Regions from separate parts of the Pseudoroseomonas sp. WGS1072 genome, predicted to be linked through region 2. Evidence: riboswitches for the same ligand, from Rfam matches in the RefSeq annotation. Region 2 holds a riboswitch; the other holds the start of a gene.
The links. Region 2 has a riboswitch for glycine ahead of ACF3NH_RS19145 (D-amino acid dehydrogenase). Riboswitches for the same ligand answer to the same signal wherever they lie in the genome.
Positions count from the first base shown of each region.

Region 1: linked by a shared signal. The riboswitch ahead of gcvT (glycine cleavage system aminomethyltransferase GcvT) and the one ahead of ACF3NH_RS19145 (D-amino acid dehydrogenase) in region 2 are both predicted to bind glycine.

Region 1 covers NZ_JBMPSU010000001.1:2,291,466-2,306,657, forward strand. Annotated here, with positions in the region: gene istA (IS21 family transposase) at 1-1,116, shown strand, start outside; gene istB (IS21-like element helper ATPase IstB) at 1,106-1,888, shown strand; gene ACF3NH_RS10905 (hypothetical protein) at 2,563-2,787, opposite strand; gene ACF3NH_RS10910 (YncE family protein) at 2,895-4,034, opposite strand; gene ACF3NH_RS10915 (transglycosylase SLT domain-containing protein) at 4,109-4,801, opposite strand; glycine riboswitch at 4,959-5,049, shown strand; glycine riboswitch at 5,053-5,147, shown strand; gene gcvT (glycine cleavage system aminomethyltransferase GcvT) at 5,197-6,294, shown strand; gene gcvH (glycine cleavage system protein GcvH) at 6,306-6,683, shown strand; gene gcvP (aminomethyl-transferring glycine dehydrogenase) at 6,707-9,607, shown strand; gene ACF3NH_RS10935 (Lrp/AsnC family transcriptional regulator) at 9,638-10,117, opposite strand; gene ACF3NH_RS10940 (VOC family protein) at 10,238-10,852, shown strand; gene ACF3NH_RS10945 (NUDIX hydrolase) at 11,079-11,657, shown strand; gene ACF3NH_RS10950 (hypothetical protein) at 11,728-12,099, opposite strand; gene ACF3NH_RS10955 (DNA topoisomerase IB) at 12,218-13,387, opposite strand; gene ACF3NH_RS10960 (GNAT family N-acetyltransferase) at 13,386-13,844, shown strand; gene ACF3NH_RS10965 (Mpo1-like protein) at 13,961-14,311, shown strand; gene ACF3NH_RS10970 (VOC family protein) at 14,343-15,146, opposite strand.
Region 2 covers NZ_JBMPSU010000002.1:218,099-233,290, forward strand. Annotated here, with positions in the region: gene ggt (gamma-glutamyltransferase) at 1-1,024, opposite strand, end outside; gene ACF3NH_RS19140 (hypothetical protein) at 1,094-1,351, opposite strand; gene ACF3NH_RS19145 (D-amino acid dehydrogenase) at 1,464-2,708, opposite strand; glycine riboswitch at 2,778-2,872, opposite strand; glycine riboswitch at 2,876-2,981, opposite strand; gene rfbD (dTDP-4-dehydrorhamnose reductase) at 3,045-3,929, opposite strand; gene ACF3NH_RS19155 (HU family DNA-binding protein) at 4,206-4,508, shown strand; gene nthA (nitrile hydratase subunit alpha) at 4,633-5,271, shown strand; gene nthB (nitrile hydratase subunit beta) at 5,268-5,924, shown strand; gene ACF3NH_RS19170 (nitrile hydratase accessory protein) at 5,911-6,330, shown strand; gene ACF3NH_RS19175 (amidohydrolase family protein) at 6,230-7,258, opposite strand; gene ACF3NH_RS19180 (SDR family oxidoreductase) at 7,420-8,424, shown strand; gene ACF3NH_RS19185 (glycoside hydrolase family 15 protein) at 8,424-10,328, shown strand; gene ACF3NH_RS19190 (cysteine hydrolase family protein) at 10,342-10,953, opposite strand; gene ACF3NH_RS19195 (NAD(+) synthase) at 11,065-13,104, opposite strand; gene hemH (ferrochelatase) at 13,173-14,216, opposite strand; gene hemC (hydroxymethylbilane synthase) at 14,213-15,190, opposite strand.

The DNA.
Region 1 (15,192 bases), on a different contig from region 2:
GAGCATGCCGTCATCGGCGGCGAGCGCACCAAGCTGCAGGTCGCCCACCTCAAGCTCTGCCACAGCCGGGCCTTCCTGGTACGAGCCTACCTGCTGCAGACGCACGAGATGCTGTTCGACGCCCACAACCACGGCTTCCGCGTGCTGGGCGGCGTGCCGCAGCGCGGCATCTACGACAACATGCGCACCGCCGTGGACCGGATCGGCCAGAGCCGGGAACGGCAGATCAACGCCCGCTTCCTGGCGATGGCCAGCCACTATCTGTTCGAGCCCGAGTTCTGCAATCCAGCTTCGGGCTGGGAGAAAGGTCAGGTCGAGAAAAACGTTCAGGACACCCGGCACCGGCTGTGGCAGCCGATGCCGCAGGTCGCCAGCCTGGCGGCGCTGAATGCCTGGCTGGAGCAGCGATGCCTTACCCTCTGGCAGGAGATGCCGCACGGGGTGGAGCCCGGCAGCGTCGCTGCAGCTTGGCGGCAGGAGGTGGACTGCCTGATGCCGGTCCGGCGGGTGTTCGACGGCTTCGTCGATGAGACCAAGCGGGTTTCGCCCACCTGCCTCGTGCACTTTGATCGCAACCGCTACAGCGTGCCCGCCTCCTTCGCCAACCGGCCGGTCAGCCTGCGGATCTACCCCGACCGCATCCTGGTGGTGGCCGAGGGGGCCGTCGTCTGCGAGCACCAGCGGATCATCGAGCGGTCGCACCACGGGCAAGGCCGAACCGTCTACGACTGGCGCCACTACCTGGCGGTGGTCCAGCGCAAACCCGGTGCTTTGCGGAACGGCGCCCCCTTCGCCGAACTGCCGGAGGCGTTCCGGCAGCTCCAGCGTCAGCTGCACGGCAGGTCCGGCGGCGACCGGGAGATGGTCGAGATCCTCTCCCTGGTGCTGCAGCACGACGAGCAGGCCGTTCTGGTCGCCGTGGAGATGGCGCTGCAGGCCGGGGTCGCCAGCAAGACCCATATCCTGAACCTGCTGCACCGGCTGACCGATGGCACCGCGTCCCAGGCGCCGCCGATCGAGGCGCCCCAGGCCCTGGTGCTGGAACAGGAGCCCAAGGCCAATGTGGCCCGCTACGACAGCCTGCGCCCGAGGCAGGGAGGCCGCCATGCGTCATGACCCGGCGGCCGCCGCCATCGCCATCATGCTGCGCAGCCTCAAGATGCACGGCATGGCCCAGGCCGCGGCCGAACTGACCGAGCAGGGCGCGCCTGCCTTCCAGAGCGCGATCCCCATCCTGTCGCAGCTGCTCAAGGCCGAGATCGCCGAGCGCGAGGTCCGCTCCATCGCCTACCAGCTCAAGGCTGCCCGGTTCCCTACCTACAAGGACCTGACAGGCTTCGACTTCGCCAGCAGCCACCTCGACGAGGCCCTGGTGCGCCAGCTCCACGCCGGTGCCTTCATGGACAGCGCCGACAATATCGTGCTGGTCGGCGGACCGGGCACCGGCAAGACCCACGTGGCCACCGCGCTCGGCGTCCAGGCGGTCGAGCACCACCGCAAGCGGGTGCGGTTCTTCTCCACGGTGGAGCTGGTCAACATGCTGGAGCAGGAGAAAGCCGCCGGAAGGGCCGGACAGATCGCGGCCCGCCTGCTCCATGCCGACCTGCTGATCCTCGACGAGCTGGGCTACCTGCCGTTCAGCGCCTCAGGCGGTGCCCTGCTGTTTCATCTGCTCAGCAAGCTCTACGAGCAGACCAGCGTCATCATCACCACCAACCTCAGTTTCAGTGAGTGGGCGGCGATCTTCGGAGATGCCAAAATGACCACCGCACTCCTCGACCGGCTCACCCACCACTGCCACATCCTGGAGACCGGCAACGACAGCTTCCGCTTCAGGAACAGCTCCGCCACCCAGGCCCAGCCTGAAAGGAAACCACAGCCGACCTGACGAGATCTGAAAACCCCGCATCCACAACCCGGGTCAGATCTCCGTGGCAACCCCGGGTCAGCTCTCAGTGGCAATCAACAGCCGATGACCCTCTCATGCTGCTTCTGTTCATTATCGTGTGCCCGCACCGGATGACCCCAGAGGTCCTGCGCTACCTGGGCCTCAAGCTGGGAACGGCGAATCGAGGCCCGCGATCTGAAGCCGACGGCTAGTCGCTGACCTGTCGGCCAACCGGCACCGCGGCCGCCACGGCATCTGATCTCGAAGGGGCATCTGGTGAACGATGCTTCCAAGGTACCGCCGAGGCACCACTCGGGCTTGATCATGGATGGGCCGCGGCGATCCGCCTGCATGCGCAGACGTGACGGTGGCGCCTCCAAACCGATGTCGGCACCTGGCTTCTCAGGCGCACGGCGTAGCTCTGTGCACGATACTTGGGCCCGCTCGCTCAGTAGCGGACCCGTTCCACAGTTACTTCACAATTCTCGACGAGGACTTGCTGCCGCGCTTCAAGGATCTGACTCGGCGGCGAGGCTATTCTTGTGCCGCTGGCGGAATGTTGGCAGGCAAAGCTCGGTTTTGGGGGCACTCACATGAGCGGAACCGCAGCCGCCCGGGGCCGGTGCCGGAGCAGCTTCACCCGATCCGGTGCTTCCGCCTGATCGGGATCCGCTCTAGCTCCGTTTGCCGCGCTTGCGGGACGGGGCCCTGCCCTTGGGGCCGCCGGCCGCGCCGCCGGTCCAGAAGGCGGTCATCGCCTGCGCGGTGGTCCGCGCCGCCTGGGCCCGCTGCCGCCCGGCCTGGCCGGCCATGATGCCGCGCGCCGCGCCGGTCCAGGCATTGGCGCCGCTCAGTATCAGGCTGAGCAGCGGGTTCTTCTTCATCCAGGGATTCGGCACGGGACCTCCTGTCGCGGCGCCCCGGGACCCGGCCCGGCGCCGCCGGACGGGAAGCGCCTGGGCGCGGGCAGGGTTGCGCCGCGCCGGCCACTTCCCCGTCGCCCGGCTCAGAGTGCGATGCGCGCCACGCTCTCCAGGTCCAGCGAGCCGCGCTTCGGCGCCGCCTTCACGGTGGCGAAGAGCGCCTTGCCCTGCTCGTCCAGCGCCAGGCTGTTGGGGTGCACCGGCAGCGGGACGCTGGCGCGCCGCTCGAGGCTGTCCAGCGCCAGCACGGTCACCGCCCCGCCGGCGCGGCTGCTGACATAGAGCTGGTTGCGCCCGGCATCCGCCAGAAGCGCCACCGGCCCCTCGGGCACCGGCCCCTCGGCCAGCAGCTTGCCGGTCTCCGGGTCCAGCGCCACCACCCGGTTGCCCGGATTGCGCGAGGTGAAGCCCGGCACGTTCTTCTCCTGCATCTTGCGGATGCCCTCGAGGCCCTGGTCGACGGCCAGCAGCCGCTGGCGCGGCGCGTCCCAGGCGAGGTTCAGCGGCTGCTCGGCGCCGCCGGCGGCGAACTGCTTCACCACCGCCAGGCTCTCGGTATTCACGGTGACGAGCTGGCCCGCCAGAGTGGAGACGAAGACGCGGTCGCCCGAGGGATGGAGGGCGATGCCGCTGGCGCCGGGCCCGATGCCGGAGACGGTCCTGGTCAGGCGCAGCGCCCTGGTGTCCACGACGTAGAGCACGCCCTCCTTGAGCGACAGGCCGGCGAGGTAGAGGCGGCCGCGGGCCGGGTCGAGGGCCAGGCGGCGCAAGCCGTAGGGGGCCTCCTCCTTGCCGTCCTCGCCGCGCACCTTCGGCGCCAGGGTCAGCGTGCCGACCACGCTGTTCGCCGCGACGTCGATGGCGCTGACCGCGCCGTCGATCGCGTGGCTGACATAGAGCCGGCCGGCCGCGTCGTCGAGGATCACGCCGAAGCCCTTCAGCGGCAGCGGGATCTCGGCCTGCACCGCCAGCGTCTGCGGGTCCAGGCGGAAGACGCGGCTCGGCGGGGCGCCCTCGCTGAAGCCGCCAGCCGAGGCGACGAAGAGGGCACGCTGGCGCGGGCTGTAGGCCAGCTCGTAGAGGTGCGGGGCCAGCTCCTGCCGGGTGGCCAGGCGCTGCGCCAGAGCCGGGCGCGCACCCAGCAGCGGGGCCAGCAGGCCGGCCGCGCCCAGCCCGAGGGCGTGGCGGCGGGTCAGCGGGAACGGGTGGGAAGGCTGCGGCATGATGGGTCCTCCGGCGCCGGATGGCGCGGTGTGCCTATACGATAATGATAATCATTTTCAAGCGGGAGCCGGCCTTACCCGCCCCGGCGGCAGACCAGCCTGGGCTGGCGCAGCGGCTGGTTCGGCGCCAGCCGCTTCGGCAGCGCGAGGGCCGGGCGCAGGCCGGGCGCGCAAAGCCCCTGGCCCAGCCGCGCCGGCAGCGGCACCTGCCCGCCGCGGCCCCAACCGGCGCCGAGCCGCGCCATGGCGACCCGGCGGCTATAGGCCAGGCCGCGCTCCGCCTCGCCCGAATGGTAGCGCGCGATGGCCCGGCCCCAGTCGCCATGCGCGGCATAGAGGCTGCGCAGGAAGCGGATGGCGTAGCGGACATTGGCGCGCGGCTCGAAGCCCTCCTCCAGGCTGGCGAAGGCCTGGGGGTGGTGCATCAGGTTCACCTGCATGCAGCCGATGTCGATCGAGCGGGTGCCCCCGGCTAGCCGCGCGGCGACGGCGGCGATGGCGCTGTTCTTGCTCGGCGCGGTGAAGCCCTCACCGGCGGCGTTCCAGGTCCAGGGCCAGGAGGCCGGGCGGCCGGAAGGGTCGGTGCCGCCGCTTTCCACCAGGGCGATGGCGCCGAGCAGGCCGGGCGGCAGGCCGGAGCCCGGCTCCTCCGCCGCGATCGCCTGGCGGCAAAGCTGCCAGTCCGCGGCGGCGCGCTGCGCCCGGGCCGGGCCGGCGCTGAAAGCGAGGCAGAGCAACGGGGCCAGCAGGAGCGGCAGGAGGCGCATGGCCAGCAGATGCCTTGCGGCGCGCACCCGGGTCAAGCGTGGCGGGGGGGGGAGGTGTGGCGGGGGCCGGGCGTGGCCGGAGGGCGGCGCGGGCCGCCGCGCCGCGCGATCCCCGCTTGCGCGGCGCTCCGCGCTCGGGCATGAGGGCCTGACCCGCTGATCCCACGCGGGAGAGAGTGGCGCATGCCATCGCCGAAGGCGCAACCGGCCCCCGGAAACGCTCAGGCACAAAGGGCCGCGTGGGGAAGGGGCCTCTGGAAAGCCCGGCGCCTGGCGACAGGCAATGGCACCGACGGAGTAAGGCGCGCAACGCCCGCGCTGAATCTCTCAGGTCATCGGACAGAGGGGGGCCACAACCCTGACCCGCCACGCGCGAGCGCGGCGCTGGAGGTTCCGTGGCCGAGACCCTGCTTGAAACGCCCCTGGCGTCCCTTCACCGTGAGCTCGGCGCCCGGATGGTGCCCTTCGCCGGCTATGCCATGCCGGTGCAGTACCCGGCGGGCATCCTGGCCGAGCATCTGGCGACGCGGCGCGGCGCCACGCTGTTCGATGTCTCGCATATGGGCCAGGCGGAGCTCCGGGGCGAGGGCGCGGCGGAGGCGCTGGAGCGGCTGACGCCCGCCGATGTGCGGATCCTGAAGCCGGGGCGGCAGAAGTACGGCCTGCTGACCACCGAGGCCGGCGGCATCCTCGACGATTTCATGGTCGCCAATCTCGGGGACCGGCTGTTCCTGGTGCTCAACGCCAGCCGCAAGGATGTGGACTGCGCCGCCATCGAGGCCGCGCTGCCCGCCGGCGTCACGCTGAACCGCCTGCCGGACCGTGCCCTGCTGGCCTTCCAGGGGCCGGCGGCGGTGCCCGCCCTGGCGGCGCTGGCGCCGGATGTGGCGGCGTTGCCCTTCATGGGCGTGGCCGCCACCCGCATCGGCGACATCCCCGTCCTGGTCAGCCGCAGCGGCTATACCGGCGAGGACGGCGTCGAGATCAGCGTCGCCGCCGACCGGGCCGAGATCCTGGCCCGCGCCCTGCTGGCCCTGCCGGGAGCCGCCCCGGCCGGGCTGGGCGCGCGGGATTCGCTGCGGCTGGAGGCCGGGCTCTGCCTCTACGGCAACGACATCGACGAGACGACCAGCCCGGTCGAGGCCGGCCTGACCTGGACCATCGGCAAGCGCCGCCGCACGGAGTGGAACTTCCCCGGCGCCGCGCGCGTTCGCGAGGAACTGGAGAACGGTCCGGCGCGGCTGCGCGTCGGCATCCTGCCCGAGGGCCGCCAGCCGGCCCGCGCCCACACCGCCATCGCGGTTGGCGGCGAGACGGTGGGCGAGGTGACGAGCGGCACCTTCGGCCCCTCGCTGAACGGCCCCTGCGCCATGGGCTATGTGGCGCGTGGCCATGCCGCCGACGGCACGGCGCTCGAACTGATGGTGCGCGGCAGGGCGATTCCCGCCCAGGTCGCCGCCACCCCCTTCATCCCTCACCGTTACGCCCGATAAGGACCGCCACCATGGCCGAGCTGAAATTCTCCCGCGACCACGAATGGGTCCGGCTGGACGGCAATATCGCCACCATCGGCATCACCGACCACGCGCAGACCGCGCTGGGCGATGTGGTCTTCGTCGACCTGCCCGAGGCCGGGCGGCAGGTGGCGGCGGGCGACGCCGTCGCCGTGGTGGAGAGCGTGAAGGCGGCGTCCGACGTCTATGCCCCGGTCGGTGGCACCATCACCGAGAGCAACGCCGCGCTGGCCGACGACCCGGCCATGGTGAACAGCGCCGCGCAGTCGGAGGGCTGGTTCTTCAGGATGGAGGTGGCCGACCCCTCCGAGCTGGATGCGCTGATGGATGCCGAGGCCTACCAGGCCTTCGTCGACAGCGAAGCCTGAGCGGACGCGGAAGGGGAGCGGGCATGAGCAGCGCCATTGACGAGCTGAACCGGCTCGAGGACCACGCGGCCTTCGGCAGCCGCCATATCGGGCCCTCCGCGGCCGAGGTGGCGGAGATGCTGAAGCTGGTGGGCGCCGAGAGTCTCGAGGCGCTGGCCGAGCGGACCGTGCCCGCCGCCATCCGCGGCCAGGATTTTTCTCAGTTGCCTCCTCCGGTGTCGGAGGCGGAGGTCATCGCCGAGCTGCGCGGCCTGTCGGAGCTGAACACGCCGCTGCGCTCGCTGATCGGCATGGGCTATCACGGGACGCATGTGCCGCCGGTGATCCTGCGCAACGTGCTGGAGAACCCCGGCTGGTACACGGCCTACACGCCCTATCAGGCGGAGATCGCCCAGGGGCGGCTGGAGGCGCTGGTCAACTTCCAGACCATGGTCTGCGACCTCACCGGCCTGCCGGTCGCCAATGCCTCGCTGCTGGACGAGGCGACGGCGGCGGCCGAGGCGATGGCGCTGGCGCTCGCCGCCACGCGCGGCCGCTCGCACACCCTGCTGGTCGCCGATGACGTGCACCCGCAGACGCTGGCGGTGATCCGCACCCGCGCCGAGCCGCTGGGGCTCACGGTCGAGGTCGTGCCGGTGAGCGGGCTCGCCGCCGCCTGCGGGGCGCGGAAGCCCTTCGCCCTGGTGCTGCAATATCCCGGCACGACCGGCGCGGTGCGCGACATCGCGCCCGAGATCGCCGCCGCGCAGCAGGTGGGCGGGCTCGCCATCGTCGCGGCCGATCCGCTGTCGCTCACGCTGCTGACGCCGCCGGGCGAGATGGGCGCCGATGTCGTCATCGGCTCCAGCCAGCGCTTCGGCGTGCCGATGGGCTATGGCGGGCCGCATGCCGCCTATATGGCGGTGAAGGATGCCTACAAGCGGCTGATGCCCGGGCGCCTTGTCGGCGTCTCGGTCGATGCCGCGGGGCGGCCGGCCATGCGCCTCGCCCTGCAGACGCGCGAGCAGCATATCCGCCGCGAGAAGGCGACCTCGAACATCTGCACCGCGCAGGTGCTGCTGGCGGTGATGGCCGGGATGTACGCCGTGTGGCACGGGCGCGAGGGGCTGACGCGCATCGCGCGGCGCGTGGCCCTGCAGGCGCGGCTGCTGGCCGATGCGGCGCGCCGCGCGGGCTTCACGCTCCGCCACGACGCCTTCTTCGACACCATCGCCATCGAGGCCGGTGACCGCGCCGATGCGCTGATGGCGGGCGCCCTGGCCGACGGCTTCAACCTGCGCCGCATCGACGCCACGGGCGTCGGCATCGCGCTGGACGAGACGGTGACGCGGCGCGAGCTGGAGACGCTGGTGGCGCTGCTCGGCGCCGTGGGCGGGGCGAAGCCGGCGCTGGCGGAGCTCGAGGGGCGGGGCGGCATCCCGGATGCGCTGGCACGCCACTCGGCCTTCCTGACGGCCGCCGTGTTCAACACGCACCATTCGGAGCACGCCATGCTCCGCTACCTCAAGTCGCTCGAGGACAAGGACGTCGCGCTGAACCGTAGCATGATCCCGCTGGGGTCCTGCACGATGAAGCTGAACGCGACGGCGGAGATGATCCCGGTCACCTTTCCGGGCTTCGGCAGCATCCACCCCTTCGCGCCGGTTGATCAGGCGGCGGGCTATATCGCGCTGGTGCGGCGGCTGGAGAGCTGGCTCGCCACCATCACCGGCTTCGCGGGCGTCTCGCTGCAGCCCAATGCCGGCAGCCAGGGCGAGTATGCCGGGCTGCTCGCCATCCGCGCCTGGCACCGGGCCAATGGCCAGGGCGAGCGCGACATCTGCCTGATCCCCTCCTCGGCGCATGGCACCAACCCGGCCTCGGCGGTGATGGCGGGGATGCGCGTCGTCGTCGTCGGCTGCGACAAGGACGGCAATGTCGATCTGGCCGATCTGGAGGCCAGGATCGCGCAGCATGCCGGGAAGCTCGCGGCGCTGATGATCACCTATCCCTCGACGCATGGCGTGTTCGAGGAGGAGATCATCCGCATCTGCGACGCGGTGCACGCGGCGGGTGGCCAGGTCTACATGGACGGCGCCAACATGAACGCGCAGGTGGGCCTCACCGCCCCCGGCCGCATCGGCGCCGATGTCTGCCATCTGAACCTGCACAAGACCTTCTGCATCCCGCATGGCGGCGGGGGCCCTGGCGTCGGGCCGATCGGCGTGGCGAAGCACCTGCTGCCGCACCTGCCGAACCACCCGCTGCTGAAGGAGGCCGGGCCGGCGACGGGCTATGGGCCGGTCTCGGCGGCGCCCTTCGGCAGCGCCTCGATCCTGCCGATCAGCTACGCCTATATCCGCATGATGGGAGCCGAGGCGCTGACGCGCGCGACGCAGGTCGCCATCCTCAACGCCAACTACATCGCCCGCCGCCTCGAGGGGCACTTCCCCGTGCTCTACAAGGGCGCGCGCGGCATGGTGGCGCACGAGTGCATCCTGGACTGCCGCGGCTTCCAGCAGGGCGGCGGCGTGCTGGTCGAGGACATCGCCAAGCGCCTGCAGGATTACGGCTTCCACGCGCCGACCATGTCCTGGCCGGTCAGCGGAACGCTGATGGTGGAGCCGACCGAGAGCGAGCCCAAGGCCGAGCTGGACCGGTTCTGCGACGCCATGATCGCCATCCGCGCCGAGATCCGCGCGGTGGAGCAGGGCCGCATGGACAAGCTCGACAACCCGCTGAAGAACGCGCCGCACACCGCCACCGAGATCGCCGCCGCCGACTGGGCGCATCCCTACAGCCGCGAGCAGGCGGCCTATCCGCTGCCCTTCGTGGCGGCGAACAAGTACTGGCCGCCGGTCAAGCGGGTGGACAACGTGTATGGCGACCGCAACCTGGTCTGCACCTGCGCGCCGCTGGAGGATTACGCCCAGGCGGCCGAGTGAGCCGCCATGCCCGGCCGGGGGCGCGTCCCCTCAGCCGGGCGGCAGGGGGAGGCGGCTCCGGTCCTTCAGCCGGTCGAGCACGATCGAGGAGCGCAGCCGGGCGACGCTCTCATGCGCCAGCAGCTCCTCGTTCACCAGCCGCGACAGGCCGGCGAGATCGGGCACGATGGCCTTCAGCACGTAGTCGGTGTCGCCGGTCGGCGCATAGGCCTCCTGGATGGCGTCGACGCAGGCCAGGAGATCGCGGAAGCGGCGCGCATTGTCGCCGCTGTGCGCCTTGAGCGTGACCTGGATGAAGGCCTGGACGTGCAGGCCAAGGGCCGCGGCGTCGAGTCCGGCGCGGTAGCCGCGGATCAGCCCGGCGGCCTCGAGCGCCGCGCGCCGGCGCGAGCATTGCGAGGCGGAGAGGCCGATGCGCTCGCCGAGCTGCTGGTTGGTCAGCCGCGCATCGGCCTGCAGCGCCGCCAGCAGGCGCAGGTCGAGCCGGTCGATCTCGAAGCTTTCGTGCATGGGCCGCTCCTTCCCCGCGTCTTTCCCGCATCCTGGACCGGATCGGCCGCCGCTATGCACGCCCCTTGCCCGGGCGGAGGGCTAGCCTTGCGAATGAGAAACACCGCAAGGAGGCCTCCGATGGGACCGTTCCCGCATGACGCGCCGGGCGCCGCCATCAGCGCGCGGAACCCGATGGGGACGGATGGCTTCGCCTTCGTCGAATACGCCTCGCCCGAGCCGGAGCGGCTGCATGCGCTGTTCCGGCAGATGGGCTTCACCGCCGTGGCGCGGCATCGCGGCAAGGCCGTCACGCTCTACCGACAGGGCGACATCGACGACCTGCTGAACGAGGAGCCGGGCAGCCAGGCGATGCGCTTCGCCGCCGCGCACGGCCCCTCGGTGCCGTCCATGGCCTTTCGCGTGGTCGATGCGGAGCAGGCATGGCGCCGCGCCCTCGCGCTCGGCGCCGAGCCGGCCGAGGCCGTGCCGGGCACGCCGGTGATGGCCACGCCGGCGATCAAGGGCATCGGCGGCGGCCTGCTCTACTTCATCGACCGCAAGGCGCGGCTGCTGCTGCAGATCTTCTCCGCCAACGTGATCGGCCCGGTCTTCTTCGAGTTCATCGAGCGCAAGGGCGATGACGGCTTCGGCGAGGGCAATTTCCGCGCCCTGTTCGAGAGCATCAAGGAGGACCAGCTGCGCCGCGGCGTGCTGTCGCGCGCCTGCGCCCCGGCGGACGAGGCGGCGGGCTAGCCATCCCCGTCCACCTCCCCCCGGGGGGGCCACCTCCAGCCGCTGCAGCGGCCTTCCGTTCCCGACCACGGGATAGGCGGCATTCCGCCGTTCCCCCCTCCCCGGCGGCATCCTGCTCGGGGAGTATTCCCTCCCGGCGCGGCGCCGCTTGCGCCCGGCATGGCAGCTGGGCCATGGGAGGGAATACTCCGGCGGTTGCGCGGGGGAAGGGCCTGGAGCCGGCGCGATGGACGACGACGCGATTCCCGACTGGACGGTGCTCGGCAGCCGCAGCGTGCTGCGCGACCGCTGGATCGACATCACCGCCGACCGCTGCCGCGACGCGCGCGGCAATATCCTCGAGGACTTCTACACCTTCGCCTATCCGGACTGGGTGAATGTCGTCGCCATCACTCCGCGCGACGAGCTGGTGCTGGTGCGGCAGTACCGGCACGGCTGGCAGGGACGGGTGCTGGAGCTGCCGGCCGGCGCCATGGATGCGGGGGAGGACGACCCGGCCGTGGCCGGCGCGCGGGAGCTGCGCGAGGAGACCGGCTATGCCGCGCCCGGCTGCCGGCTGGTCTCGACCCTCAGCCCCAACACGGTGACGCACCGCAACCGCTGCCACGCCGTGCTGGCGCTCGGCGCCGAGTTGCGGCACCCGACGGCGCATGAGGCGGGCGAGGACATCACCGTCGAGCTCTGGCCGCTGCCCGAGGTGCTGGCGCGGCTGGGGGAGGGGCTGCTGCCGCAGGTGATGCATGTCTCGGCGCTGCTGCTGGCGCTCTCGGCGGCCGGGCGGCTCGATCTGCGGCTGCGGCCCTGAGGCGCGGTGCCGGTCCCGCCGCGCGGCGGGCCATGCGGCCGCCGCGCGGTTCGTGCCAGGCCGCCGGGCATCAGCGCCGCGGCCCCTGGCCATCCGGCGGCAGGTCCACACCGGCAAGGGCGCCGCGCCGCGGCTGGGGAGCGGAGTAGAGGATCTGCAGGCCTTCCCCCTCGCTCACGGTCTGCGCCAGCATGGGAGGCTGCTCGGCGGCGGCGTCCCGGTAGGTGATGGCGCCGTTCTCGCCACCCGTCACCGAGAGCACGGCGCCGCCGCCCACCATGTTGAGGCGGTGGTCCTGCCCGTAGAGGACGCTGAAGTTCTCGCCCTCGCTGAGCACGGAAAGTCCCGCCTGCTGGGCGATGGCCGGACCGCAGGCGGCGATCCCGGCGGCGATCCCCGCGGAGATCAGGCAGCGGGCGCGTGCGGTGATGAGGATTGTCATGACACGTCCTGGGTCTTGTCGCGCAGAGGAGGATCTCTGCGGGGTGGAACTTCGCAGGATGGGAAATGTAAGAATGTGTCTGGACGCACAAAGCGGAGTCGCCCCCGCCCGCCGACCCTCAGCCCGCCGCCCGCCGCAGCCGTCCGTGCAGGAAGGCGAGCACCGCCGCCTCCTCCGGCCGCAGCGCGGGGAGCGCCCCGCTCAGCTCTGCCTCCACCTGGCGCTTCACCTGCAGCAGCAGCGCGCCGGACATGTAGCCCTCCAGCACCTCGGGATGGACATAGCAGGTGCGGCAGATGGTCGGCGTGTTGCCGAGCCGGGCCGCCGCGCGCTCGATCGCCTGTCTGACGTTGCGCCGGGCGGCGGCCTCGGTGTCGGCGCGCTCGAACTCGCTCAGCGCCATGGCGGCGAGCACCGTGCCGGCCCAGGTACGGAAGTCCTTGGCGGTGATGTCGTGGCCGGAGATCGCGCGCAGATAGGCGTTCACGTCGGCGGAATCGATGCCCCGCCGCTCGCCCTCCCCGTCGATGTACTGGAACAGCGCCTGCCCCGGCAGCTCCTGGCACGCCCGCACGACCTTCGCCACGCGGCGGTCGCGCAGCGCCAGCTTCCACTCCTTTCCGCTCTTGCCACGAAAGGTGAAGCGCAGCTCGGTGCCCCGGACCGCGACATGGCGGTTGCGCAGCGTGGTCAGCCCATAGCTGCCGTTGCTCTCGGCATAGTCCTCGTTGCCGACGCGGATCAGCGTGGTGTCGAGCAGATGGACGACACTGGCCAGCACCTTCTCCCGCCCCAGGCCGGGCCGCGCCATGTCCTCCGCCACGCGGGCGCGGAGCCGCGGCAGGATGCGCGCGAATTCCAGCACATGCCCGTACTTCGTCTCGTCCCGCGCGGCGCGCCAGTCGGGGTGGTAGCGGTACTGCTTGCGCCCCTTGGCGTCGCGGCCGGTGGCCTGGATATGGCCATTCGCCTGCGGGCAGAGCCAGACCTCGCGCCAGGCCGGCGGCACGGCGAGGGCGCGCAGCCGCGCCAGCACCGCCTTGTCGCGCACCGTGGCGCCGCGCGCATCGCGATAGCTCCAGCCCGTGCCGCTGCGCCGGCGGGTGATACCCGGCGTCGCGTCGGAGACATAGCGCAGGCCGATGGCGCGCGCCTCGGCGGCCTCCGGCGGAGGTGTCGCGCGGGGCGGCGCCGGGGCAGCCTCGACCGGAACGCTGGCCTGTTGCAGCATGACGGCGAAACGCGCGGCCGCCGCTTCCGGTTCCGCGCCGGCAGGAGGAGACATCATGACCGCCACATCGCCGCCGCAGATCGTGCCCGTGGCCGAGGCGCACCGCGCCGACTGGGAGCGGCTCTATGCCGGCTACGCCGCCTTCTACCGCGTCACGCAGACAGCCGAGATGCGGGCCCGCGTCTGGAGCTGGATCCAGGACCCGGCGCATGAGGTGAAGGGGCTGGTGGCGCTGGATGCCGGCGGGCGCGGTCTTGGCCTGGCGCATTACCGGCCCTTCGCCCGGCCGCTCTCCGCCAGCACCGGCGGCTTCCTCGACGATCTCTTCGTCGATCCGGCGGCGCGCGGGCAGCGCGTGGCGGATGCGCTGATCGGCGCGGTGGCGGCGATCGGGCGGGAGAAGGGCTGGAGCGTCATCCGCTGGATCACGGCGGAGGACAACTACCGCGGCCGCGCGGTCTATGACCGGGTGGCGCAGCTCACCCCCTGGAAGACCTACGACATCAAGCTGTGATCCGCCGGAAGCTGTGATCCGCCAGCCCGGCGCTTCCCGGTGCCGGGCATTCCACCCCGCCCGGCCCGCGTGGCAGCATGCCCGGAACAGCATGCCCGGAAGGGGGGGAGGCGCGCATGACCTATGCCGAGTTCTGGCCGATCTACCTGCGGGCCCATGCGCGGCCGCAGACGCGGGCGCTGCACTACTGCGGCAGCCTGCTGGCCCTGGCGGCCCTGCTGACCGGGCTGCTCTCGCCGGACTGGCGCTGGCTGATCGCCGCGCCCCTGATCGGCTACGGCTTCGCCTGGGCGGCGCATTTCGGGCTGGAGGGCAACCGGCCGCAGACCTTCGGCCATCCGCTCTGGTCGCTCTGGAGCGACTTCCGCATGCTCGGCCTCTGGCTGGGCGGCCGGCTCGGGCCGCATCTGGCGGCGGCGGGGGTGGGGCGGCCGGCGGGCGCGCCCGGCTCCCGCCCCGGCGCCTGACCTCCGCCGTTCCGGTGGGCGGCCGGGCGCCTCAGCGCGGCGCCAACAGGATGGGCGTGCCCCAGGGGTCGACCAGCGTCACCGCGCCCTGCGGCGAGGCGGCCGCCAGGAAGGCGGGGTCGCAGCGCAGCTCCACTTCGGCGAGGCCGGTCGAGGGCAGGTCACGCGGCGGGGCGCCTCGGCTGTTCCAGATATTCGCCGCCAGGTGGTGGTGGTAGCCGCCGGCGGCGAAGAAGCTGGCGCCCGGATAGCGGGAGGTGACGTCGAGGCCGAGCCGGCCGGCATAGAAGGCCTCGGCCGGGGCCAGGGCGCCGACCTGCAGGTGGACATGGCCGATGCCGCCCCCCTCCGGCATCCCCTGCCATTCGGCATCGCCGCCGGCGCGGGCCAGCGCCTCCAGGTCGAGCGGCGCGTTGATCATCTCGACCTGCCCCTCCCGCCAGCGCCAGGCCGAGGCCGGACGGTCGGCATAGACCTCGATGCCGTTCCCCTCGGGGTCCGCGAGGTAGAGCGCCTCGCTGACGGCATGGTCGGCGGCGCCGCTCAGCGGCACGCCGGCCGCCGCCGCCTGCCGCAGCCAGCGGCCGAGATCGGCGCGGCCGGGCAGCAGGAAGGCGGTGTGGAACAGCCCGGCCTCGCGCGGGCTCCGCACCCGTGCGGCGGCGTCGCGGCGCAGCTCCAGCAGCGGCCGGGACCCCACGCCGAGGCTCAGGCCGGCCTCGCCGCCCGCCAGCCGGTGCAGGCCGATGACCCGCTGATAGAAGTCACCTGTGCGGACGAGATCGCGCACCGTGAGCACGACACGGCCGATGGCGACGGGACAGGCGGTGGTCATGGCGGTCTCCCTCCCGGAGCGGTGTGCCGCGGCCCAGCGCTTGGCA
Region 2 (15,192 bases):
CGGCGCGGATGCGGCCGGCGAGCAGGGCGGCGTGCTCCGGCGAGAGCAGCCGGCCGAGCGGCACGTCGACGAAGTCGGGGTCGCCCATATGGGCGTCCCTGTCGATGGTCATCCACTTCATCGCCTCGGCGAGGATGCGCAGGTGCTCCGTGCTGCCATGGCCGAGCGCGCCGAGCTCGAAATGCCCGAGGATCTGCAGCAGCTCGATCAGCGAGGCGCCGCCGGCGGGCGGCGGGTTGGAGGCGATGCGCAGGCCGCGGTAACGACCCCAGACGGGCGCCTTCTCCCGCACGCGATAGGCGGCCAGATCCTCCAGGGTGATCAGCCCGCCGCCCGCCTGGATGTCCGAGACCATCTCGCGCGCCAGGGCGCCGCGATAGAACTCTTCCGCGCCGCCGGCGGCGATGCGCTCCAGCGTGCGCGCCATCCCGGGGTTGCGCAGCGTCTCGCCGGGGCGCTTCAGCCGCCCGTCCGGCCGAAAATAGACCTGCCGCCCCTCCGTGCTGAAGCGCAGCTTGTCCTCGACATTCACCTGGCCGTCGCCGCCGTGGTCGATGGTCCAGTAGTAGTGCATGTAGGGCCGCACCAGCACGCCGCGATGCGCCTGGGCGATGGCCGGCGCCATCACCTCGGCCAGCGGCATCGTCCCGAAGCGCGACAGCGCCTCGCAATAGCCCGCGACATTGCCCGGCGTTCCGATGGCGCCGTGGCCGAGATCGTTGCCCTGGTCGGAGAGCAGGAAGACGAAGCCGTCGCGCGACTGGCCGATGAACTTCTCCGTCCACATCGTGGGCGTGGCGGCGAGCGGAGCGCGGCAGAAGAATTCCAGCACCGTGTGCACGCCCTGGCGCGGCAGGCAGAGCTGCATGGCGCCGAAGCCGCCGATGCCGCACATCTGCGGATCGACGACGCCCTGGCTGAAGGCGCAGGCGATCGCGGCATCCACGGCGTTGCCGCCGCGCCGCAGCACCTCGACCCCGGCCTCCACCGCTTCCGGCTGCGCCGCCACCACCATGCCCCGCATCGCCGTGCTCCTTCCCCGCGAGGCGGCAGAGTGCGCCGAAGGGCGCCGGGCGTGAAGCCGCCGCCGGTGCTAGCGCCCGCCCCGCCCCGCCCGAGGGGCCGGCAGGACCGCCCGAAGCTCCGGCGTCGCGCCGCAATCCGCGCAGGGCAGGCGGCGCGGCAGGTCGGCCAAGCGGGTGTCGCGGGCGAAACGCCGCGAGAGCGCGATCTCCTCCACCGTCGGCCAGGCCTCCTGGCCGCAGGCGCAGAGGAGATGCAGCGCATAGCCATGCGCGTAGTAGAGCGGCGTGGTGGGGTCGGGCGCCGCCGCGAGGACAGGAAGGCTCATGCGCCGCAGGCTAGCGGGACGGTCACGAGATGCGTCAAGCGATTGATTCGCCTCAGGAGTCGCGGAGGAGTCCGGCGTGCCTCACAATCCCGCGAGACGCGGCCCGGCCGCCTCAGGCGGCGATGTTGCGCCGCGCCTCCTCGCCGATCGCCTCGGCCACCATCTGCGCCGTCGCGGCGGAGAGGGTCCAGCCGAGATGGCCATGGCCGGTGTTGTAGAAGACGCCCGGACGACTGCCGCGGCCGATGCGCGGCATCATGCCCGGCGTCATCGGGCGCAGCCCCGCCCAGGGGACGCTGCGCGCCGTGCTGACCTCGGGGAAGAGGTCGCGCACCCAATCGACCAGGGGCCGGACGCGGTCGGCGCGGATGTCGCGGTTCTCGCCGTTGAACTCGGCCGTGCCGGCGACGCGGAAGCGGTCGCGGCCCAGCCGGCTGGTGACGATCTTGGTGGCGTCGTCCAGCAGGCTGACCTGGGGCGCGGCGTCCTGGCTCCGCGCATCGTCCAGGTGCACGGTGATGGAATAGCCCTTCACCGGATAGACGTTGACGCGGTCGCCCAGCAGCGCGGCGAAGCGGCGGCTGGCGATGCCGGCGCAGACCACGAGGCGGTCCACCACCTCCACGCCGCCCGGCACGCCCCGCCCGGCCTTGTCCCAGGCGATCTCGATGCCGCGCGCGGTGTGGGTGATGCGGCTGACCTCGGCCTCGGCGACGAAGCGGGCGCCATGGCGCTGGCAGGCCTCGGCCAGGCCGCGGGTGAACTTGTGGATGTCGCCGGTGGAATCCGAGGGCGTGAAGAATCCGCCGTAATAGGTGCCCTGCAGCGCCGGCTCGATGGCGCGCATCTCCTCCGGCGTCACGGCGCGGCGGTCGAGCCCGCCCTCGGTCAGCAGCGCGTTGGTGCGCTGCGCCGCCTCGAAGCCCGGCCGGTCGCGGTAGATGTGCAGGATGCCGCGCCGCTCCAGGTCGAAGTCGATGCCCTCCAGCGCGGCGATGTCGAAAAGGTGCCTGCGCGCCGCGATGGCCAGGCGCGTGGTCTCGATCGTATGGGCGCGGTAGTGGCGGATCTGTCCCAGGAACTCGCCCATCCAGCTGTACTTGTGCCAGCCGGGGCGGGGGTTCAGCAGCAGCGGCGCATCCTGCCGCAGCATCCACTTCATGCCCTTCAGCACCGTCGCCCAGCTGTTCCAGACCTCGGCATTGCTGGCCGAGAGCTGGCCGCCATTGGCGAAGGAGGTCTCCATCGCGGCATAGCGGTGCCGGTCGAGCAGCACCACCTGGTGGCCGCGTTGCAGCAGGGCATAGGCGGTGGTCACGCCGGTGATCCCGGCGCCGATGATGGCGATCTTGCTCATGGGTCGAGCCGTCTCCGTGAGGATGGCGCGGCAGCGCGGTGCGGTCCTCGGCCGCGCCCGTCTGCCCCCATCTGTCACGGTGCCTGAGAGCTTAACCCGGCGCGCCGGGATATCCCCTTCGGCGGGCGGTGCCGGGGCCATGCCCGGTCCGCCTCTCTCCAGATCGTCCTCGCCCTGCAGTCCGGGTGCCTGAGAGTTTCCTGGGGGGTTGCTCCGTCGGCGGCGGCATGGCGCCTCTGACGAGGGCCTGCCGCGCTCTCCTGCCTGGCTTCGGCGGACGCGGCGCAGGGTGGCAAAGCCGCGCCGGCGCCGTCAAGCACAATCGGCCCTCCCGCCTCAGCGGGGCAGCAGCACCTCCAGCGCGGCGGCCAGCGAGCGGCGCCAGTCCGCCGGCTCGATGCCGTGCACCCGGCCGATCCGCCCGCAATCCAGCCGGCCATCGGCCGGGCGCCGCGCCTTGGTCGGATACTCGGCGGTGGTGATGGCCTTCAGCGCCGGCACCCTGGCGCCGCGTTCCGCCGCCTGGGCGAAGATCTCGGCGGCGAAACCGTGCCAGGTGGTCCAGGGCGCGCCGGTCAGGTGGAACAGGCCGAAGGCCTCGTCGCCGGCCCCGGCGGCGGCCAGGCGCGGCAGCATCCGGGCGATGGCCTCCGCCAGGTCGGCGGCGAAGGTGGGCGCGCCGTGCTGGTCGGCGACGACGCTGAGCGTCTCCCGCTCGGCGCCGAGGCGCAGCATGGTCTTGAGGAAGTTGTTGCCGTCGGCGCTGCAGACCCAGGCGGTGCGCAGGATGGCGGAGCGGGGATTGGCGGCCAGCACGGCCTCCTCCCCGGCGCGCTTGGAGGCGCCATAGACACCGGCCGGGCTGGCGGCGTCGGTCTCGACATAGGGGCTGCCCTTCAGCCCGTCGAAGACATAGTCGGTGGAGACATGCACGAAGGGCAGGCCGCGCCGGGCCGCGGCCTCGGCCAGCAGGGCCGCGCCGGTCGCGTTGATGGCATAGGCCAGGTCGCGCTCGTCCTCGGCGCGGTCCACCGCCGTGTAGGCGGCGGCGTTGATGACGACCTCCGGCGCCGTGTCGGCCACGGCGCGGGCGATCGAGGCCGCGTCCGTCAGGTCCAGCTCGGGCGCCTCCAGGGCGGTGACCTGGTGCCCGTCCCGCGGCAGGCGGCGGGAGAGCGCCAGGGCGAGCTGGCCGGTGCGGCCGGCGACGAGGATCCGCATCAGCGGGCGGAGCCCTGGCGACGATGAAGGGGGTGAACCGGCATTCTCTGTCTCCCTGTCTCTCCCCGTCTTCTAGGCCGGGCCCGCCGCGCCGCCCAGCCCGCCGCTGCGGGTCCCGGCCCGCCCGGGGATGACAGGAGCGTCATTTTCGGGCCGTCCCGCCAAAAAACCTGTGGAAGGCGGGGCTTCGCGGGCCTTCCGGGCCGGGCGCGCGCTTGACCGGCCACGGGCGGTTGTGTCTCTCCTCGGGCATTACCACCAAGTCGGAGTGACGCCTTGACCGAAGATACCCGCCCGCTGAGCCGCCAGGATCTGATCGATTCCGCCGCCGCCGCCACGGGCCTGCCCAAGACCCAGGCCGATGCGGTGCTGAAGGCCGTGCTGTCGACCCTGGGCGACACCCTCGGGGCCGGGCGCGAGGTTCGCCTGGCCGGGTTCGGCTCCTTCGCGGTGAGCGAGCGCGCCGCCCGCCAGGGCCGCAACCCGGCCACCGGCGAGGTGGTGGAGATCGCCGCCAGCCGCACCGTGAAGTTCAAGCCGGCCAAGGATCTCAAGAGCCGCCTCGGCGAGGCCGGCTGACGGCGCGCGGCGGAGGCCTCCGGGTGCTCCGCCGCCCCTGACATTTCCGGCCCCGCCCCCTCCGGTCTTGACCCCTTCGGCGCCCGGCGGAATGGTGTCGTGTCCCCAGGCAGGGAGAGCGGCGATGAGCGGGCCCGATCACCATCACCACCATGACCATGACCATCATGACGAGGGTAGCGAGCTCTCGGGGATGGCGCTGCGCGTGCGCGCGCTGGAATCCCTGCTGGTCGAGAAGGGCTACGCCGATCCGGCCGCGCTGGACGCGCTGATCGAGACCTACGAGACGCGCATCGGCCCGCGCAACGGCGCCCGCGTCGTGGCGAAGGCCTGGGCCGATCCCGACTTCCGCGACTGGCTGCGGCGCGACGCCTCGGCCGCCATCCATTCCCTCGGCTATACCGGACGCCAGGGCGAGCACATGGTGGCGGTGGAGAACACCGAGGCGGAGCACAACATGGTCGTCTGCACCCTGTGCTCCTGCTACCCCTGGCCGGTGCTGGGCCTGCCGCCCGCCTGGTACAAGTCGCCCGCCTACCGCTCCCGCGCCGTGCTCGATCCGCGGGGCGTGCTGGCCGATTTCGGCGTCACCCTGCCGGAGACGACGCGCATCCGCGTCTGGGATTCCACGGCCGAGACGCGCTACCTCGTCATCCCCCGCCGGCCCGCCGGCACCGAGGGCTGGGAGGAATCGCGGCTGGCCGATCTCGTCAGCCGCGATTCCATGATCGGCACCGCCCTGGCGCGCGAGCCGGCGGCATGAACGGCGCGCAGGACCTGGGCGGCATGCAGGGCTTCGGCCCGGTGCGGCCGGAGCCGGAGGAGGTCCGCTTCCATGCCGGCTGGGAGAAGCGCGCCCTGGCGGTGACGCTCGCGGCCGGGGCGCTCGGGCAATGGAGCATCGATGCCGCGCGGCATGCGCGGGAGACCCTGCCGCCGGGCGAGTACCTGACCTCCAGCTACTACGAGATCTGGATCAAGGGTCTGGAGAAGCTGCTGCTGCAGAAGGGGCTGGTGACCGAGGCCGAACTGCGCGACGGCAAGGCATACGGGCCCGGCAGGCCGCTGAAGCCGCTCGCCGCCGCCGAGGTCGCGCCGATGCTGGCGCGCGGCTCGCCCTATTCCCGCCCGGCGGGGGCGCCGGCGCGCTTCGCCGAGGGGGAGGCCGTGCGGGCGCGCAACTTCCAGACCAGCGGCCACACCCGCCTGCCACGCTACGCGCGCGGGCGGCGGGGCGTCATCGAGCGGGTGCAGGGTGTCTTCGTCTTTCCGGACACGCTGGCGCTGGGCGGCGACGAGGCGCCGCAATGGCTCTACGCCGTCCGCTTCACCGCCGGCGAGCTCTGGGGCGAGGGCGCCGATCCGGCCGTCACCGTCATCTTGGATGCCTGGGAGTCCTATCTTGAGCCGGTGTGACGATGCGACGGCCGAGGCGCTGAGCCTGCCGCGCGACGCGGAGGGTCCGGTCTTCGCCGAGCCCTGGGAAGCCCAGGCCTTCGCCATGGCCGTGGCCCTGCACGAGGCGGGATGCTTCGGCTGGGGCGAATGGGCGGAGGCGCTCGGCCGCCGCATCGCCTCCGGCGGCGGCTCCTACTACGCGCAGTGGCTGGATGCGCTGGAGGCCTTGCTGGCGGAGAAGGGGATCGTCGCGCCGGAGGCGCTGGAGGCGCGCCGCCAGGCCTGGGCACGGGCGGCCGCGGCGACACCCCATGGCCGGCCGATCACCCTGGCGGCGGATCCGCTGGCCTCTCCCCCGACCGCTCCCGCCTCCGCCGGGTCCCGGCCGCCCGGGCCACCGTCCACGGGCCATCTGGCGGGCTGAGGCGCGGCGGTTCCGTGGGTGGGAAGCGGTAGTAGCGCGCCGCGTTGTCGTGAAAGACGGCGCGCTGCTCCGACGGGCTGAAGGGGGCCAGGATCTCCCGCAGGCCGTCGCAGATGGCGGCGTAGGACATGCTGCGGCGGGCCATGGGATAATCGCTGCCGAACATCGCCCGCCCGGGTCCGAAGGCCTCGAGGCAGGGCAGTACCACGGCCGCCAGCGCCTCCGTCTCCGTGCCCTCGCTGTAGGCGCTCGGGTGCGAGAGCTTGATGGCGACATTGGGCCGCGCCGCCAAGATCGCCAGCCCGCGGCGCCAGCGCTCCAGCCCCGCCGCGTCGCGGTCGAGCGGCGAGGCGCAGTGGTCGACGATGAAGACCTGGTCCGGCAGGGCCGCCGCCAGCGCCGCCACCTCCTCGGCCTGGTAGGGGTTCATGAGCAGCTCCATGACCAGGCCGTGCGCGCGCAGCAGCGCGAGCCCCTGGCGCCAGGCGGCGTGCTCCGTCAGGCCGCGCAGGGTCCAGCTCCGCGCCGGATCGGGATGCCAGCGGATGGTCTCGCGCAGGCCGGCGAGGCGGGGGGAGGCGGCGAGCTGGCGCTCCAGCATCTCGGCCGCGCCGCCGGCCGCGAGCGGCACATAGCCGACATAGCGTCCGGCGATTCCCGCCGGGCGCGCCAGCCCCTCCAGCCAGAGCGTCTCCTCCGAGGGATCGTGGATCCGGTCCCACAGCGCCTCGACATGCACCGAGCCGACGACGCCCTGGCCCGCCATGTCCGCCAGCAGGTCGTCGATCAGGTAGTCCTGCTGCAGATGGCTGACGTCGCCCAGCACGCCGACATGCCGGCCCGAGATCCAGGGATGGCGGCGCATCGACAGGTCCCACAGGTGATGGTGGGCGTCGATGATCGGACCCTTGTAGCGTCGGGCGTGCATGACCTTTCCTTGTCCGCGTCGGGTCCTTGTCCGCGTCGGGCATCTCCCCGGTTCCACAATGCGGCAAGCCGAGGCGGGGAGCGAGAGCGGCACCGTATGACAAAACGGCAACTTTCCGGCCGGCCGCCTCTTCTTCCCTGGCATTCGAGGAAGGAGCCGGCATGCGCAACAGGGACCGGGTGGCGGTGGTCACGGGGGCTTCGGCCGGGGTGGGCCGGGCCACGGTGCTGCGCCTGGCGCGGGCCGGCTGGCATATCGGCCTGATCGCGCGCGGCGCCGAGCCCCTGGAGGCGCTGGCCCGCGAGGTCCGGGCCCTGGGCGCCGAGGCCCTGCCGCTGCCCTGCGACGTGGCCGATGCCGCGGCGGTCGAGGTGGCGGCGGGCGAGGCCGAGCGCGTGCTCGGCCCGATCGACGCCTGGATCAACAACGCCATGGTCACGCTCTACGCCCCGATCCATGACGTCAGCCCGGAGGAGTTCCGCCGCGTCACCGAGGTCTGCTACCTGGGCTATGTCCACGGCACCATGGCGGCCCTGCGGCGGATGCGGGGGCGGAACCGGCCCGGCCGCATCCTCCAGGTCGGCTCGGCGCTGGCCTATCACGGCATTCCGCTGCAGGGCGCCTATAGCGGCGCCAAGCATGCCATCCAGGGCTTCACGGATTCGCTCCGCGCCGAGCTGCGGCAGGAAGGCAGCCGGATCAGCGTGACCGAGGTGCACCTGCCGGCGGTCAACACCCCGCAATTCGCCTGGGCCCGGGCGCGCCTGCCGCACCGCCCCCGTCCGATGGGCCGCGCGGTGACGCCCGAGGCGGCGGCCCGCGCCATCGAGGCGGCGCTGATCCATGGCGGCCGTGAGCACTGGCTCGGCGGCGCGGGGCTGATGGCGCTGCTCGGGCCCCTGATGCCGGGCCTCGCCGACCGCTACCTGGCCCGCGCCGCGCCCTCCGGGCAGATGGATCCGGCCGCGCCGCCGCGCCCGGCCCAGGCGGCGGGGAATCTCTTCGAGCCGCGCGCCGTCTTCGACCGGCTGGACGGCCCCTATGCCGCCGAGGCCACGGACCGGGCGCTGCGGCTCTCGGGCGGGGCGGCGCGGGCGCTCGCCGGCGGCGCGGCCCTGGCCCTGGCCTGCGGCGTCGGTCTCGCGCTGGGCCGGAGGCGCGGCTGATGCGGCCTTCCGAGCCGCTGGCTTTGCCGGCGCTGGAGGGCGAGGCCGAGCCGGCGGGGCGCGACTACCGGCCGATTGCGGATTACGCCTTCCTAGGCGACGGCCATGGCAGCGCGCTGGTCGCGCGCGATGGCTCGATCGACTGGGCGGCGCTGCCGCGCTTCGATGCCGAGCCGGTCTTCTCGCGCCTGCTCGACCGCCGCCGCGGCGGCTTCTTCCAGGTCCGGCCGGCCGAGGCCTGCACGGTCACGCGCGCCTACCGCCCCGGCACCATGATCCTGGAGACCCGCTTCCGGACGGCGCGGGGCGAGGTGCTGCTGACCGATGCCCTGGTCGCCGGCCCGCCCTCCGGGCAGGGACCGGACCGGCTGCTGCGCCGCGTCGAGGGCCTCGTCGGCGAGGTCGTGATGGTGGCGCGCCATCAGCCCCTGGCGGGCTTCGCCACGGCCTTCCCGGCGCTGCGCCTGACGCCCGGCCTGGTCGATATGGCGGAGGGTCCTTCCCTGGCGACGGATGTGGAGTTTTCCCCGGCCGGCGAGGCCGCCCTGGCGCGCTTCACCCTGGCCGCCGGGGCGGCGCGCCACTTCCTGTTGGGCGATGCCGCCAGCGCGGCGCAGGAGCTGCCCGGCTTCCAGGCCCTGCTGGATGAGGCGGCCCGGCGCTGGGGCGAGTGGTCGCGCGGCGCCACCTATGCCGGCCCCTGGCGCGAGATGGTGGAGCGCAGTGCCCTGGTGCTGAAGGGCCTGACCTACACCCCGACCGGCGCCATGGTGGCCGCCGCCACCACCTCGCTGCCGGAGGAGGTCGGCGGCATTCGCAACTGGGACTACCGCTTCTGCTGGCTGCGCGATTCCTGCCTGGCCTTCTATGCCCTGAAGAAGCACGGCCAGGTGCGGGAGGCGCAGGCCTTCCTCGACTTCGTCCTCGGCCTTTGCCGCGGCGAGAACGGGCGCCTGCCGCCGCTCTTCGACATCACCGGCAGCCGGGGGATGGCAGAGGAGGAGGTGGCGCATTTCGAGGGCTATCGCGGCAGCCGCCCGGTGCGCAACGGCAACGAGGCGGCGGAGCAGCACCAGCTCGACGTCTATGGCCAGGTGCTGGACCTGATCCATTTCCACCACAGCATCGGCGGCGCGGTGGAAGGCCCGCTGCGCGACACCGCCATCGCCCTGGCCGACCTCGTGGCCCGGGAGTGGCGCGAGCCGGATGCGGGGCTGTGGGAGCCGCGCCAGCCGGAACAGCACTACGTCCATGCCGCGCTGATGAACTGGGTGGCACTGGACCGCGCCATCCGCTGCTTAGGAGCGCGCGAGCACTGGCTGCACGAGCGGCAGGCGATCGAGGAGGCGATCCGGCGCGAGGGCGTGCATCCGGTGCGCGGCCATCTCACGCAGGTCATGGGCGGCGAGGACGTGGACGCGGCGCTGCTGCTGGCGCCGATGCTCGGCTTCCCGCTGGATGACGCGGTGCTGGAGCGCACCGTCGATGCCGTGATCGCGCGGCTGGGGCACGGCCCGCTGGTCTATCGCTACAAGACCGAGGACGGGCTGCCGGGGCACGAGGGAACCTTCCTCCTTTGCGCCTTCTGGCTGGTCGACGCGCTGCTGGCGCTCGGCCGCGAGCGGGAGGCGCGGGAGCGCTTCGCCGCCCTGGTAGCGATGGCCAACGATGTCGGCCTCTATGCCGAGGAAATCGGCGAGGCGGGCGAGTTCCTCGGCAACTTCCCGCAGGCCTTCAGCCATCTCGGCCTGATCCACAGCGCCCTGGTGCTGGATCTCTACGAGGCCGGGGGCCGGGAGGCGGTGCGCGGCAGCTATGCGGACCGCGCGCTGCGCGAGACCCGCAACCGCCTCGCGCCCAGCCCGCCCCCCCGCCATCCCCCCGGCGGCGCGCCGGAGGCGTGAGGCCGCCCGTCCCTCAGGCCCAGGCGCGCAGGATCTCCTCGCTGTCTGCCGTCTCGATCTGCTGGCCGTAGCGCTCGTTGTAGAGGGTCAGCAGCGCGTCATGCGTGCGGTCGGAGGAGGAGCAGATGGCGTCCATCGGCACCACCACCCGGTAGCCGCGATCGACCGCGCCGAGCACGGCCGCCAGCACGCAGACATCCGTCTCGGCGCCGCTGATGATCAGCGTGTCCGCCTCGCGCTCCTGCAGCAGCCGGTCGAGCGCGCCATCCAGCCAGGGCGAGTAGACGGTCTTGTCCAGCACCCGCGCCGGCGGTGCGAAGCGCGCCAGCTCGGGCAGCAACTCGGTCTGGCCAGGCGGCAGTGCCTCCAGCGTCATCTCCGACCAGCTCTCGTAATAGCGCTTCCAGGTGCCGTGCCCCTCGCCCGGGCGCCGGGCCGGGATGAAGCGGGTGAAGACCGTGCGGTCCGGATGTGCCGCCACCAGCCGCTCGACCACCGGCAGGACCCTTTCCATCCAGGGCGTGTGCCAGGGCGAGCCCAGTCCGAAGAGGCGCTGCATGTCGATGCAGAGATGCAGGCACCGCTCCGAGAGCGGGCCCTGGCGCAGACCTGGTTTCTTGCTCATGGCGTCCTTCTCCCGTTGTCCCGGAGTGAAGAATGAGCCAGGAGCGCGAGGGATGCAGGGCGGCGCGCCGGTCAGCCGCCGGTGTCCAGCCGCCGGTGTCAGTCGCCGGTGTCAGTCGCCGGGCACGTTGCGGCGCAGCTCCTCCAGCCAGGCGCGGGCATTGCCGTCGGAGGGCGCGCGCCAGTCGCCGCGCGGCGAAAGCGAGCCGCCGGCCACCACCTTCGGCCCGTTCGGCATGGCCGAGCGCTTGAACTGGCTGAAGCCGAAGAAGCGTTGCAGGAAGACCTCCAACCAGCGGCGGATGGTCGGCAGGTCGTAATGCTGCCGCCGCGCCTCGGGAAAGCCGGGCGGCCAGCGGCCGGCGGCGGCATCGCCCCAGGCCTGCAACGCCAGGAAGGCGATCTTGGAAGGGCGGAACCCGTAGCGCAGCGTGTAGAACAGGTTGAAGTCCTGCAGCGCATAGGGGCCGATCCTGGCCTCGGTGCTCTGCAGCGCCTGGGTCTCGGCATCGGCCGGGATCAGCTCGGGCGAGATCTCGGTGTCCAGCACCGAGAGCAGCGTCTCGTTCACCTCCGCCTCGAACTGCCCCGAGGCGGCCACCCAGCGGATCAGGTGCTGGATCAGCGTCTTCGGCACGCCGGCATTGACATTGTAGTGCGACATCTGGTCGCCGACGCCATAGGTGCACCAGCCGAGCGCCAGCTCGGAGAGATCGCCGGTGCCGAGCACCATGCCGCCGGCGTGGTTGGCGGCGCGGAACAGGTAGTCGGTGCGCAGCCCGGCCTGGACGTTCTCGAAGGTGACGTCATAGACCGGCTCGCCGGCGGCGAAGGGATGGCCGAGGTCGCTCAGCATCTGCCGCGCCGCCGGGCGGATGTCGAGCTCGCGGGCATCGATGCCGAGCGCCGCCATCAACCGGTGCGCGTTGGTCTTGGTACCGGCCGAGGTGCCGAAACCAGGCAGGGTATAACCGATGATCTCCGTGCGCGGCCGCTGCATCAGGTCCATGGCCCGCGCGGCGACGATCAGCGCCTGGGTCGAATCGAGCCCGCCGGAGACGCCGATGACGAGCTTGCCGTTGCCTGTGGCGCGCAGCCGCTGCACCAGGCCGGAGACCTGGATGTTGTAGGCCTCGTAGCAGTCCTGGTGCAGCCGCTCCGGATTGGCGGGCACGAAGGGGAAGCGCTCCAGCGCGCGGCGGAAGCCGATGTCGCCGGTGGGCGGGTCGAGGCGGAAGCCGATCTCGCGGAAGGCGGGAGCCAGGCGGCGGCGGTTGTCGTCGAAGCTGCCCTGGCGGGCGCGCTCCTGGCGCAGCAGGTCGAGGTCGATGTCGGCGGTGACGATCTGGTCGGCCTCGGGGAAGCGGTCGCTCTCGGCCAGGATGGCGCCATTCTCGAAGATCGAGACCTGCCCGTCCCAGGCGAGGTCGGTGGTGGATTCCCCCGCCCCGGCGGCGGCGTAGAGATAGGCGGCGAGACAGCGCGCCGACTGCGCCTGCGCCAGCAGCCGGCGGGTGTCGGCCTTGCCCACGGTGATGTTGCTGGCCGAGAGGTTGGCGAGCACCAGCGCGCCGGCCAGGGCCGCCTGGCTGGAGGGCGGCACCGGCACCCAGACGTCCTCGCAGATCTCGGCATGGATGGCGAGGTCCGGCAGGTCGTCGGCGCGGAAGATCTGGTCGGGGCCGAAGGGCGCTTCCTGCCCGGCGAGCCGGATGTGCCCGCCCTCGGTGCCCTCGCCGGCGGCGAAGTGGCGGCGCTCGTAGAACTCGCGGTAGTTCGGCAGATGCACCTTCGGCACCACACCCAGCAGGCGGCCGCGCTGCAGGGCCAGGGCGCAATTGTACAGCCGGCCCCGATGGCGCAGCGGCGCGCCCACCAGCAGCAGCGGGCGCATCGCCGCCGTCGCCGCCAGCAGCTCCGCGACCGCCGCCTCCACCGCGTCGAGCAGCGTGTCCTGCAGCAGCAGGTCGTCGATGGCGTAGCCCGACAGGCTCAGCTCGGGAAAGACGGCGAGCGCCACGCCCTCGGCATCGCAGCGCCGCGCCGCCGCCAGGATGGCCTCGGCATTGCGGGCCGGATCGGCCAGGTGGCAGCGGGTGGTGCAGGCGGCCACCCGGGCGAAGCCGTGGCGGTAGAGGGCATGGAACTCCATGATGGAGAATTGCGCCCGGTCCGGCCGCCCGGCAAGCCCGGCGGGATGAATTCCGCCGGAGGCCGCCCTCAGCGGGGCTGGACTTCTCCCCAGCCGGAGGTCTCCCGCGCGACGATGGCCGCGAGCAGGCGGATGGCGCCCGGCCCGTCATTCAGGCAGGGGATCAGCGTCAGGCTTTCGCCGCCGGCGGCGAGGAACTCGTCGCGCAGCTCATGGCCGATCTCGTCCAGCGTCTCGATGCAGTCGGACAGGAAGCCGGGCGTGATGACGGCGAGGTGACGCAGCCCCTGCCTTGCCATGCCGACCACCGTCTCGGCGGTATAGGGTTGCAGCCACGGTTCGCGCCCGAAGCGCGACTGGAAGGTGAGCGGCATCTCCGCCTCGGAGAGGCCGAGCGCCGCGCGCAGCGCCGCCATGGTTCGTTCGCATTCGGCGCGATAGGGGTCGCCGGCGGCGACGTAGCGTTCCGGCAGGCCGTGGAAGGAGGCGAGGATGCGCTCCGGCTGCCGCGGCAGGCCGGCCAGGGTCCCGCGCAGGCTCTCCGCCAGCGCCGCGATGTAGAGCGGGTGGTCGGGGAAGGAGGGGGCGATGCGCAGCGCCGGCTGGTGCCGCATCCGCATCAGGGCGCGGAAGACGTCGTCGTTCACCGTCGCCGTCGTGGTGGCGCTGTACTGCGGATAGAGCGGCACGACCAGGATGCGGTCGCAGCCCAGGTCCCGCAGCGCCGACAGCCGCTCGGCGATGGAGGGGCGGCCGTAGCGCATGGCCCAGTCGATGACGGGCGCCTGCCCGCAATCCCGCAGTAGCGCCGATTGCAGCAGGGCCGCCTGGGCACGGGTATGGGTGCGCAGGGGGGATTCGTCGCGCGCCGTGTTCCAGATGCGGCGGTAGGCGGCGCCGCTGCGGAAGGGGCGGGTGGTCAGGATGACCCCCTGCAGCAAGGGCTGCCAGAGGAGGGGGTTGTTCTCGATCACCCTCCGGTCCGACAGGAACTCGGACAGGTAGCGGCGCATGTCCCGGTAGCCCGTGGAATCGGGCGTGCCGAGATTGACCAGCAGCACGCCGATGCCGGGGGCGGAGAAGGAGGCGCCGCCGGGGGGCTGGCGGGTCATGCGAGAAGGTCTCCCGGGCTCAGGCGCCGCAGCTCGGCGGCCAGGGCGGCGCCCATGCGGGCGGCCTCGGCCGGCGCGCCTTCGATATGGCGGCGCAGCAGGAAGCCACCATCCTCCCGCGCCACCAGCCCGTCCAGCCGCAGCCTGCCGCCCGGCAGCAGGCGGGCATGGGCGCCGATCGGCGTGCGGCAGGAGCCCTCGAGCCCGGTCAGCAGGGCCCGTTCCGCGGTCATCGCGAGCCGCGCCGCGGCATCGTCGATGGCGGCCAGCCGCAGCCGGGTGGCATGGTCGCCGACCCGCGCGGTGATGGCCACGATGCCCTGGCCGGCGGCGGGCAGCATCACCTCCGGCTCGAGCACCAGGCTGGCGCGGTGCCGCAGGCGCAGCCGGTCCAGGCCGGCCAGCGCCAGGGGCGCGGCGGCGAAGTCGCCCTGTTCCAGCCGCGCCAGCCGCGTCTGCACATTGCCGCGCAGCAGCCCGAAGCGCAGGTCGGGGCGCAGGGCGCGCAGCTGCGCCGCGCGGCGCGCCGAGGCGGTGCCGATGCGGGCGCCGACGGGCAGGAAAGGCAGCGGCAGGCGGTGTTCCTCGGGCGGGCAGGAGGGGGCCAGCACCAGCGCGTCGCGCGCATCGGCGCGCGGCAGCACGGCGGCGATGGCGATGCCGGGCGGCAGCTCGGTCTCCAGGTCCTTCAGGCTGTGCACGGCGAAGTCGATCCGCCGGTCGAGCAGCGCCTCGTGGATCTCCTTGGCGAAGAGGCCCTTGCCACCGAGATCCGCCAGGCGGCGGGCCTCACGGTCGCCGGTGGTGCCGAGCGGGACGGCCAGGGCAGGCTCCGCGCCGCCGGCCGCCGCCAGCGCCTCCAGGACGAGCCGGGTCTGGGCCAGGGCGAGGGGGCTCTGTCGCGTCCCGGCCAGCAGGGCGGCCGGGCGCGGGCGCGCCAGCGGGGGCGGCGCGGTGTCGAGGACGGCGGACATCG